One region of the Pararhizobium sp. LjRoot235 genome, then DNA from elsewhere that is predicted to be linked to it. Evidence: riboswitches for the same ligand, from Rfam matches in the RefSeq annotation. Region 1 holds a riboswitch; the other holds the start of a gene.

Region 1 (5,697 bases):
GCGTGTAATCGTCGTCTTATCGACGTTGAGCGTGATCGCGATCCTCAGCCGTGCCGTGCCTTCGGGAACGGTCGGCGGGCGAATTGCCCGGATGTCAAAGCCGTCCGCCCGCATGCGCGCGGCGATCCGCACCGCCCGGCCATTATCGCCGATGATCACGGGCAGAATTTGCGAACCACTGCCCTCCATCCCGAGCTTTTCGGCAAGTTCCTTGTTGGCAAAGGCGCGCAATCCGTCGAAATCCGCGCGCCGCTTCGGCTCATCCACAAGCATGCGCAGGGCTTCACGCACGGCAGCCGCCATCAGCGGCGACGGCGCAGTTGAATAAATGAAGCCGCGCGCCCGGTTGACCAGATAGTCGCAAAGCGTTGCGCTCGCGCCGAGCAGCGCCCCGGAGACGCCAAGGGCCTTGCCGCAGGTGTGCAGCACGATAACATTCTTCCGGTTCTCAAGGTCAGCGGCGAGACCACGGCCACTGGTGCCAAAGACGCCGGTCGCATGCGCCTCGTCGATCACCAGAAAGCCGTCATGCCGTTCGGCAAGTGCTGCAAGCGCAGCGAGTGGCGCACGATCGCCGTCCATCGAATAGAGGCTTTCGACGGCGATCCACGGATGGCCGGTTCCGCCGTCGCGTCGCCAGCGGATGATCGCCTCTTCGAACGCCGCGACATCATTGTGCAGAGCCGGCACCGCCAGCGCCCGGCTTGCCTGCATGCCCTCGTGCGCACTGGCATGCACCAAGGCGTCATGGACGATGAGATCGCCGCGCTGCGGCAGGGTTGAAAAAAGAGCCGCGTTGGCGGCATAGCCGGTGCTGAAATAAAGGACGCGCCCGGCGCCGAAAAAGGCTGCAGCCTCCGCCTCCAGCGCCTCGTGTTCCGGGTGGTTACCGCGCAGCAGGCGCGAGCCGCCGGCACCAACAGGTACACCGCGCTGAAGCGCCGCAGTGACCGCCGTCGCGAGCCGCGTCGAACCAGCAAAGCCGAGATAGTCGTTCGAACTGAAATCGGCGCCGTCCCGCCCCACCAGGGTCCGGAGCCTTTCCTTGCGCTCCAGCCCCGCCAGGGTCGTTTCATAGCGCGCGAGCCGCGTCGGCGTCATTCAGCCGGCTCCAGTTCCATCGGCTTCAGACCAAGGCGGCGGAACAGCGCCGTGTCGTGATCCTCGCCCGGATTCTCGGTGGTGAGCAGTGTGTCGCCGGCAAAAATCGAATTGGCGCCGGCGAAGAAACAGAGCGCCTGCATTTCGTCGCTCATCTGCGTGCGCCCCGCCGACAGGCGGACGTGGGTGCGCGGCATCAGGATGCGGGCGAGCGCGATGGTCCGGACGAACTCGATCGGATCGACCGGTTCGGCATCGGCGAGCCGCGAACCAGGAATCGGAATCAGCATGTTGATCGGCACGCTCTCGGGCGCCGGCTGGAGATTGGCGAGCGTCACCAGCATGGAGATGCGGTCATCCGTCGTTTCGCCCATGCCGAGGATACCGCCGGCGCAGACCTTCATGCCCGCTTCACGCACATTCGACAGCGTCTCCAGCCTGTCAGCAAAGGTGCGGGTGGTGATGATCTGCGAGTAGAACTCTTCCGACGTATCGATGTTGTGATTGTAATAATCGAGGCCCGCCTCGGCCAGCGCGCTGGCCTGGGCCGGCGAGAGCATGCCGAGCGTCATGCAGGTCTCCATGCCGAGCGCCTTGACGCCGGCAACCATGGCAAGCAACGTGTCGATGTCGCGGTCCTTCGGGCTGCGCCAGGCGGCCCCCATGCAGTAGCGGGTGGCCCCTTCGGTCTTGGCCTTGCGGGCTTCGGCGACCACCTTTTCGACCATCATCAGCTTGGAAGCCTTGAGGCCGGTTGGAGAATGCGCCGACTGGCTGCAATAGCCGCAATCCTCGGCACAACCGCCGGTCTTGATCGACAAGAGCCGGCTCATCTGCACGGCGTTGGGATCGAAATTCGCTCGGTGAATGGTCTGGGCCCGAAACAGCAGATCATTGAAAGGCAAATTATAGATAATTTTTGCCTGAGCGACAGACAACGATTCGATCGGTATGGTGATGGGCGCTTCCATGCGGTCTGCGGCTGTGCTTTCGTGCAACATTATCGATCTACTCCCTTTTGTCGCGCCTGCCTGTGAGCTCAGTATAGATAAGACTTGATATTATCTATAATTTATTGAGGCGCAATCGAACGCAAGCGCCCTTTCGTTGACCGGCCATAAAATTACAATCACAGAGAGAGTTTAAGGGCGCAACAGGAGTCAGGCTCCCGGTGCATGTCGGGCAAAAAACTGACGGGACGGGACCGGCGGACCGGGTGGTCAGCCAACGATCGCGAATGCCTCGCGCGTCGTCCCCGAAGCGTTCCGCACGGGTTTTTGCCCGATCCACTGCACGTGGCGTTCGAGAACGGCAGCGGCGTTCTCGACGTTGCCCTGACGCAGAAATGTCAGGATCGCGCGATGGTCATGGTCGGTACGGACCTCCCATTCCGAGCGCCAGCTGGCGAACAGGAAGCGGGCGCTGGCGGCGTGCAGATCGTTGATCGAGGCCAAGAGGCGCGGCATGCCGCAAGGGGCAAGAATGAGACTGTGGAAACGGCGGTTGGCCTCCTCCCAGGACCGAACGTCGCGGGAATTGTCGCCGGCAACCGTCGCTTCCTCTGCCTGATCGAGGATCGATGGCGTCAGGTGCGGCGCCGCATGCCGAAGCGCCAGAACTTCCAACGCTGCCCGCATCTGCGCCACTTCGCGAACCTCCTTCAGATCGAAGGATGCGACCCGCACGCCGCGGCGCGGCTCGCTGACTGCAAGCCCCTGCGCCTCCAGCCGGCGGAAGGCTTCGCGCACGGGCACATGGCTCGTTCCGAACTCCTCGGCAATATGATCCTGCCGCAGCTTCGTGCCGGGATCGAGTTCGCCGGTCACGATCCTATCGGCTAGGATGCGGCTGATGCGGCTGGCAATGGTGTCTTCGTGCGTCGAGGTCATTTTTTATAGATAATTTGCCGTAGACGCGCTGTCGAGACAAAGACTGAAAACATTGAAAATCTTTACGGCTTGCCGCACGCACACAAAACAACAGGCGGTCGCCGCTTGCCGTGCCATCACAACGGCCGCGCCAACAGCCCTTGACGCATCGTCCAGAACCATGCCTTACTGGCCGTATTCACCAGGGGGGTCCCGACAAGGGGCTGAGATTCTGCTGGCGCGAAAGGTGGCCTTGCCGCCCTCAAGCAGCGCAGTGACCCGTTGAACCTGATCCAGTTCATACTGGCGTAGGGACGGTGCAAGCGCTGCCACGATTCGATTTTCCGCTTGCGGATTCGTGTCAGCGTCTTTCCATCATTCCGGCTCTAAAGGACTGGGTCTCCAACCTAAAATTTGGAGCCTCAACCATGAATGTTGCCGCAAAAAACCTCACTCCAACTGTCACCACGGGCCCGCTGCCGGCCTCCCGCAAAGTCCATGTTCCGGGCGAACTGCATCCAGCCATCCGCGTGCCGATGCGTGAGATCGCGCTTCATCCAACGTCGGGCGAACCGCCCGTCATGGTCTATGATTCCTCCGGCCCCTACACCGATTCCACCCTCACCGTTTCGATCGACGCCGGGCTGCCGCGTCTGCGCCAAGCCTGGGTGACGGCGCGTGGCGACGTCGCTGCGTATGAGGGCCGGCATGTCAAACCCGAAGACAACGGCTTTGCCACAGGCGAACGGCTAACGCCGGAATTTCCCATCCGCAACCGGCCGCTGAAGGCCAAGGACGGCAAGGCCGTCACCCAGCTTGCCTACGCGAGGGCCGGGATCATCACGCCCGAAATGGAATACATCGCCATCCGCGAAAACCTCGGGCGCAAGGCCACTAAGGAGGCTCTTGTTCGCGACGGAGAGAGTTTCGGCGCGCATATTCCCGATCATGTCACGCCGGAATTTGTAAGAGCCGAAGTCGCGGCCGGGCGGGCGATCATTCCCGCCAACATCAATCACCCCGAATCCGAGCCGATGATCATCGGCCGCAATTTCCTGGTGAAGATCAACGCCAATATCGGCAATTCGGCCGTTACCTCGTCAATGGCCGAGGAAGTCGAGAAGATGGTCTGGGCGGCGCGCTGGGGCGCCGATACCGTCATGGACCTGTCGACCGGCCGCAACATCCACAACATCCGCGAGTGGATCATCCGCAACTCGCCGGTACCGATCGGCACAGTGCCGCTCTATCAGGCACTGGAGAAGGTCAACGGCATTGCCGAGGATCTCACCTGGGAGGTCTTCCGCGACACGCTGATCGAGCAGGCCGAGCAGGGCGTTGACTATTTCACCATCCATGCCGGCGTGCGGCTCCACTATATCCCGCTCACCGTCAACCGCGTCACCGGCATCGTCTCGCGCGGCGGCTCGATCATGGCCAAGTGGTGTCTGCATCACCACAAGGAAAGCTTCCTCTACGAGCATTTCGAGGAAATCTGCGACATCTGCCGCGCCTATGACGTCTCCTTCTCGCTCGGTGACGGCCTGCGTCCCGGCTCGATCGCCGATGCCAACGACGCCGCGCAGTTCGCCGAACTGGAGACGCTGGGCGAACTGACCCAGATCGCCTGGGCAAAGGATTGCCAGGTGATGATAGAGGGCCCCGGCCATGTGCCGATGCACAAGATCAAGGAGAATATGGACAAGCAGTTGGAAGTCTGCGGCGAAGCCCCGTTCTATACGCTCGGGCCGCTGACGACCGATATTGCGCCGGGCTACGACCACATCACCTCGGGCATTGGTGCTGCGATGATCGGCTGGTTCGGCACGGCCATGCTCTGCTACGTCACGCCGAAGGAGCATCTCGGCCTGCCCGACCGTAATGACGTCAAGGTCGGCGTCATTACCTACAAGATCGCGGCGCATGCGGCCGATCTCGCCAAGGGGCACCCGGCAGCGCAGCTGCGCGACGACGCTTTGTCGCGGGCCCGTTTCGAGTTCCGCTGGGAGGACCAGTTCAACCTGTCGCTCGATCCGGAAACGGCCCGCTCCTTCCACGACGAAACCCTGCCGAAGGAAGCCCACAAGGTTGCGCATTTCTGCTCGATGTGTGGCCCGAAATTCTGCTCCATGCGGATATCGCATGACATCCGCGCCGAGGCCCAGAAGGAGGGGCTGGAAGCGATGGCCGCGAAGTTCCAGGCAGGCGGCGATCTCTATATGCCGCTTGGCGCCGATGGGAACGCTCCGCCCGCGGGAGAGTAACCATGCGCGTTTTGATCAGGGGGGCCGGCGTTGCCGGCCTTACCCTCGCCCACGAGCTGCAGGCGAGAGCGGTCCATGTCGAGATCGCAGAGACGGCGGCACGCGCCGGCGGCGGGGCTTCATGGTTCGCCGGGGGCATGCTCGCGCCGTGGTGTGAAAGGGAAAGTGCGCCTGACACCGTATTGGCGCTCGGGCGCACCGCCGCCGACTGGTGGGACGCGGCCCTGCCCGGCCACGTCATCCGCAAAGGCACGCTGGTTGTCGCGCCGCCGCGCGACACCGGCGAGCTTGCCCGCTTCGCGGCCCGCACCTGCGGGTGCGACTGGCTGGATGCCGATGACATAACAGAGCTCGAACCGGACCTTGCCGGGCGGTTTCGCAAGGCGCTGTTTTTCCGGGAGGAAGCGCATCTCGATCCGAGACGGGCGATAACTGCGCTTCACGACAAGCTGCGGGCGATCGGC
Region 2 (5,697 bases), on a different contig from region 1:
TCGATTTGCCCGAGCCGTTGCGGCCGACGAGGCAGATGCGGTCGCCAGGCTCGACCTGCAGATTGGCGCCGGCAAGCAGCGGCGTGCCGCCGAAGGAGAGGAAGATATCGTCGAGTTTCAGAATAGGCGGCGCCACGGTCAGGCTCCCGAGAGGTCATAAGGGCGGGCAAGGACAATCGCCCGGCCTGAGGAAAGGGTGAAGCGGACGGTGCCTTCGGCGACGTTGGAAATGGTGCGCGAGGAACCGAACGGCAGATGGAAATCCTTGAGCGGAAAGCGGGCGCCTTCAATCGAGAGGCCGCTCAGCGTGTCGAGGCCGAGAATGGAAAACAGGCTGCCCTTCGGCAGGTCGATGTCGCGCCTGCCGGGAAGCAGCGGATAGGCCTCTTCCTCGCCGGAGGTGAGAAACACGTCGAGACCGTCCTTTGCCAGCTTGGCGGCGTAGAGCAGATGCATGAAGGCATGGTCGCTGCGCTCGCCGCCGAGCGCACCGGCAAATACCAGTCGTTTCGCCCCGCGCGCCAGTGCTTCCGCGGTGGCGATCTCACCGTCGGTCTCATTCTTGGCGGCTGGGTAGGGCTCGCGCACGATATCCGGCCAGTCGTCGATCAGCGCCTGCGTCGTGGAATCGAAATCGCCGACCCAGAGCTCCGGCGTCAGGCCGAGCGCCTTCGCATGCCGCATGCCACCATCGGCAGCGATGACGCGCGCGCCTTTCACGTGACCGGCCAGACGCTCCGTCGGCATCAGCGCGCCGCCCATCAATATCACGAAAGCCTGTTTGTTCATGGGGCAAGGCCATAGCTTAAACAGGGGCCGAAGGGGAAGAGGCGGGCGGGGTTTTGTTCGGGCGCTTCATCGCATGCGAGACAGGGACGCAGCCGCTGCGCGTGCCCCCTAGCCCTGCTTGCTCGACCTTGCCCTCACCCTAGCCCTCTCCCCGCAGGGCGGGGAGAGGGGATAATCGAGAGGGCGGCTTGACCTACCCGTCGCCCCGTCCGGCGTTTTCGCGATTTTGATGGATGCGCTCCATGCCGGCTACGAATTTGTCGAACAGGACGGCAAAGGCCGCGACGTCCTCTTCCGGCCAGTCGGCGAGGATGTTCTCGATCACGCCGCGTTTGACCGCCTGCACCTCGTGCATCAGCTTTTTGCCGGGGTCGGTCATGACGACGATGATGCGGCGGGCATCGGCCTGCGACGCCTCCCGCCGCAGGACGCCGCGTGCCACCATGTCGGCGACAATGCGGCTGGCGCGCGAGGGGTCGATCCGCATCAGCTCGGCGATCGTGCCGACCGTGACCTCGGCATCGGGCTCGGCTCGTCTGACGGCATCGAGAACGTCGAGATGCGAGATTTCCAGATCCGGAGCAACGTTGTCGATTGCCAGCCGCGCCAGGACGCGGCGGCCGATCAGGACCCGCCAGCGTGACATCGAGCGGCCGATCAAGGCGCGGCTTTCGCGCGCATCGTCGTCTGTGGCCACAGGGCTTTCGGCAAAATTCGTGTGCTTCATGGCGTAATCATAACAAACCCCAGGGCGTGCGGAAAGTGGGAAGATGACATTCGCATAAACATGCCGTTGACAATTATATGCTAACAGCACATAAATTGCCTACCGCAACTGGAACAATCCCATGGACATGCATGCCTCACCGGCGCCGCTCGTTTCGAGCCACGCGCTTCGCCTGACGCTTTTCTTCTTCCTGATGACCGCGCTGTTCATGGCGACGCTCGACAACCAGATCGTCGCGACGGCGCTGCCGACCATCGCCGCCGAATTCGGCGAGATGGAGCGGTTCGGCTGGATCGGATCGGCCTATCTGCTCGCCACCTGCGCGGTGATGCCACTCTACGGCAAGCTGGGCGACCTGTTCGGCCGCAAATACGTGATGCTTGCCGCGGTGGCGATCTTCACGCTGGGCTCGATCGCCTGCGGTCTGGCCGTGTCGATGAATACGCTGATCGCGGCCCGCGTGCTGCAGGGGCTCGGCGGCGGCGGCATCATGGTGTCGATCTTCTCGGTCACCGCCGACCTGTTCGAGCCGCGCGAGAGGGCCCGCTACCAGAGCTATTCGAGCCTGGTCCTGATGGCGTCGGGCGCCATCGGCCCGGTGCTTGGCGGCACGATGAGCGACCTGTTCGGCTGGCGGTCGATCTTCCTCGTCAATATCCCGATCGGGTTGATCGTGCTTACCGGCCTGTTCTTTTTCCTGCCCCATCGGCGGCCGACGCGCCTGCCGACGATCGACTATGCCGGTGCGCTTCTGCTTGCGGGCGCGGTCACCAGTGTCGTGCTTTTGGGGGACGGCGCCGAACTGTTCGGCTCGCTGTTTTCGCTTGGAAGTCTTGCCGTTATTGCCGCCGGCGTGCTCTGCGCGGTCGCCTGGGTGCTCGTCGAACGGCGTGCACCGGAGCCGGTCGTGCCGCTGACCCTGTTCCGCAGCCCGACCTTCAGCCTGATGCTGGTGATCTCGCTCATGAGCGGCGCCGTCGGCATCGGCATGGTCAATTATTTCGCGCTGTTCCTGCAGACGACAACGGGCCTGACGCCGTCGGTAGCCGGGCTGCTGTTCATCCTCCTGACCGGCGGCATCGTCGTCGGCTCGTTGACGGCGGGGCGGCTGATATCGCTCTTTGGCCGCTACAAGCCGTTTGCGATCGTGAGCGCCAGCCTGACGACCCTGGCCTTGCTGATGTTCACGCAGATTGAGCCTGGCACGCCGCTCTTCATCATCGGCGCCATCATGGCGCTGCACGGCATCGGCATCGGTTTCGGCCAGCAGGTGCCGGTCATCGGCGTGCAGAACGTGGTGTCGCGCGGCGATGTCGGCGCTGCCACGGGTGCCGTCACCCTGTCGCGCATGGCCGGCGCCTCGATCGCGATCTCGATCTACGGCGCGACGATCGCCGCCGGACTGACACGCGGCGCAGTCTCGATCCCCGGCGTCGAGGACATCGAAAAGCTGACGCCGCTGATGCTTTCGGCGCTGCCGGAGGCAACCCGCCGGCTTGTCGCCGAAAGCTATACGGCCGCCTTCCAGCCGCTGTTCCTAACGGCCGTCGGCATCACGCTCATCACGCTCGTCTCGGCGATCAGCCTCAAATCCGTCCGGCTGCCGCAAAAGCCGGCGGCTTGACTGGTCTGACCCCTCCCCCTTGTGGGGAGGGTCGGAGTGAAGCGGAGGGGAGCGGTTCTTTTGCGCCGAAAAGAAAGTCCCCTCCCAACCCCTCCCCACAAGGGGAAGAGGCTGGACCGCAAGCTCCATTCGTCCTCTTCCGAAAAGCCGCAAAGGAAAAGAACAATCCCCATCGAAGGGGCGTCGCATATGGATCGAAGGCACTTGCGACTTTTCCCTCTTCTCCCCGGCGGGGAGAAGTGCCGAGCGTATGCGAGGCGATGAGGGGGTTTTCTCGGCAATCTCGGTGCCTGCCGCCCCCTCATCCGGCGCTTTGCGCCACCTTCTCCCCACAGGGGAGAAGAGGGAGCGAGCCGCAAATCCATCGGCAATTGCCCTGCCCTTGAGGGGGAGATGTTACGAAGTCACAGCGGGGTGACGCCGCCCGGCCAGTCGGGGCAGTTGCCCGAACTCACCTCCCCTTGCCAAGCATTTCGCGCAAGTCTAAATCTCCTCCTGCTCTAACGGGGTGCCGTTCGTTCTTTTGAACGTTTGGCTGAGAGGCTTTCGAAAGCCAACCCGCGGAACCTGATCCGGTTTGCACCGGCGGAGGGATTAGACGGCACCTTTCAGCGCCCTATTCCCAGCACTTGGATTAAAGGAGGCGCCGATGCGCAAGACATTCATTCCATTTTTCGCAGCGATTGCTGCAATCGCCACATCGTTTTCCGCGGCCGCCGCCGACAAGACGCTGACCGTCTACACCTATGAAAGCTTCACCAGCGAATGGGGACCGGGGGCCAAGGTCGCTGAGGCCTTCGAAAAGACCTGCGACTGCAAGGTGGAGTATGTCAGCGTCGCCGACGGCGTCGAGCTTTTGACCCGGCTGAAGCTCGAGGGGCCGGCCTCCAAGGCCGATATCGTGCTCGGGCTCGACACCAATCTCGTCTCCGAAGCCAAGGCGACCGGCTTTTTCGCGCCGCACGGTGTCGATACGTCCGCCGTCAAGGTTCCCGGCGGCTTCTCCGACGATACGTTCGTTCCGTACGACTACGGCCATTTCGCCGTGATCTACGATACCGAGACGCTGAAGACGCCGCCGAAGAGCTTGAAGGAACTGGTGGAGGGCGATCCGAGCCAAAAGATCGTCATCGAGGACCCGCGCACCTCGACGCCGGGCCTCGGCCTGCTTCTGTGGGTGAAGTCGGTTTACGGCGACGAGGCCGGTACCGCCTGGGCCAAGCTCAAGGATCGCGTCCTGACGGTGACGCCCGGCTGGTCGGAGGCTTACGGCCTGTTCACCAAGGGCGAGGCGCCGATGGTGCTGTCCTATACCACCTCACCTGCCTATCACATGATCGCGGAAAGCACCGACCGCTATCAGGCAGCCTCGTTCTCGGAAGGTCACTACATCCAGATCGAAGTGGTTGGCATGACGAAGACTGCCAAGGACCCGGCGCTCGCCAAGGACTTCCTCTCCTTCGTCACCGGGCCGGAGTTCCAGTCGATCATCCCGACGACCAACTGGATGTTGCCGGTGGCCGCCACCAAGGAGCCGTTGCCGGAGGCCTTCGGCAAACTGGTCCATCCGGGAAAGACTTATCTGATGTCTTCCGACGAAGTTGCCGCCAACCGCAAGGCCTGGATCGACGAATGGCTCGCTGCCATGAGCAAGAACTGAGCTGCGATTGCCCGGCGGTCTCGAAAAGCGTCTGACAGTGGCCGCCGGGGCACTCTGCCTCGGCGGCGTCGTTCTGTTTGTCTGCCTCGCAGCCTATACGCTGCTTGCCTTCGATGAGCCAGGTGCAGTGGGGCAAGAGGGGCTCTTCGACGCCTATGTCTGGCGCGTAATGCGGTTTACGCTGCTGCAGGCCTTGCTTTCGACGTTTCTGTCGATCGTGCTTGCCATTCCCGTCGCGCGTGCCCTGGCGCGGCAACCGTCCTTTCCCGGACGTGTCTGGATCATCCGGTTGCTGGCGCTGCCGCTTGGCCTGCCGGCGCTGGTCGCCGCCTTGGGGCTGATCGGTATCTGGGGGCGGCAGGGATTGTTCAATAGGGCTTTTGCCTGGCTCGGCCTGGATCAGCCGATCAGCATTTACGGCCTGTCTGGCATCCTGCTGGCGCATGTGTTCTTCAATCTGCCGCTCGCCGCGCGGCTGATGATCGGCGGGCTGGAACGAATTCCCGGCGAATACTGGCTGGTCGGCGCCAATCTCGGCATGCGGCCGCTTTCAATCTTCCGCTTCATCGAGTGGCCGGCCATTCGTGGCCTGCTGCCCGGTATCGCCGGCCTCATCTTCATGCTCTGCGTCACCAGTTTCACCCTGGTGCTGACGCTCGGCGGCGGGCCGGCGGCGAGCACCATCGAGGTGGCGATCTATCAGGCACTGCGCTTCGATTTCGATCCGCCGCGCGCCATTGCCCTGTCGCTGCTGCAGATCGCCCTGACGGGGGCGTTGCTGCTGGCGATGCGTCTGTTGACGCCAAAGGTGGAGGAAGGTCATGGCAGCGGACGCGAGGTCAGGCGCTTCGACGGTCGCAATCTTTCGGGCAAGGCGGGCGACGGCCTGGCCATCGT

Evidence for each region. Region 1 has a riboswitch for thiamine pyrophosphate ahead of thiC (phosphomethylpyrimidine synthase ThiC). Riboswitches for the same ligand answer to the same signal wherever they lie in the genome.
Region 2: linked by a shared signal. The riboswitch ahead of thiB (thiamine ABC transporter substrate binding subunit) and the one ahead of thiC (phosphomethylpyrimidine synthase ThiC) in region 1 are both predicted to bind thiamine pyrophosphate.

What each region holds. Positions count from the first base shown of each region.
Region 1 covers NZ_CAXUSP020000002.1:194,998-200,694, reverse strand. Annotated here, with positions in the region: gene ACSQ2Z_RS21620 (8-amino-7-oxononanoate synthase) at 1-1,101, opposite strand, end outside; gene bioB (biotin synthase BioB) at 1,098-2,072, opposite strand; gene ACSQ2Z_RS21610 (GntR family transcriptional regulator) at 2,322-2,990, opposite strand; TPP riboswitch at 3,164-3,302, shown strand; gene thiC (phosphomethylpyrimidine synthase ThiC) at 3,398-5,233, shown strand; gene thiO (glycine oxidase ThiO) at 5,236-5,697, shown strand, end outside.
Region 2 covers NZ_CAXUSP020000001.1:566,715-572,411, reverse strand. Annotated here, with positions in the region: gene ACSQ2Z_RS02705 (ABC-F family ATP-binding cassette domain-containing protein) at 1-136, opposite strand, end outside; gene ACSQ2Z_RS02700 (thiamine diphosphokinase) at 139-789, opposite strand; gene ACSQ2Z_RS02695 (MarR family winged helix-turn-helix transcriptional regulator) at 983-1,516, opposite strand; gene ACSQ2Z_RS02690 (MDR family MFS transporter) at 1,638-3,140, shown strand; TPP riboswitch at 3,635-3,751, shown strand; gene thiB (thiamine ABC transporter substrate binding subunit) at 3,790-4,800, shown strand; gene thiP (thiamine/thiamine pyrophosphate ABC transporter permease ThiP) at 4,832-5,697, shown strand, end outside.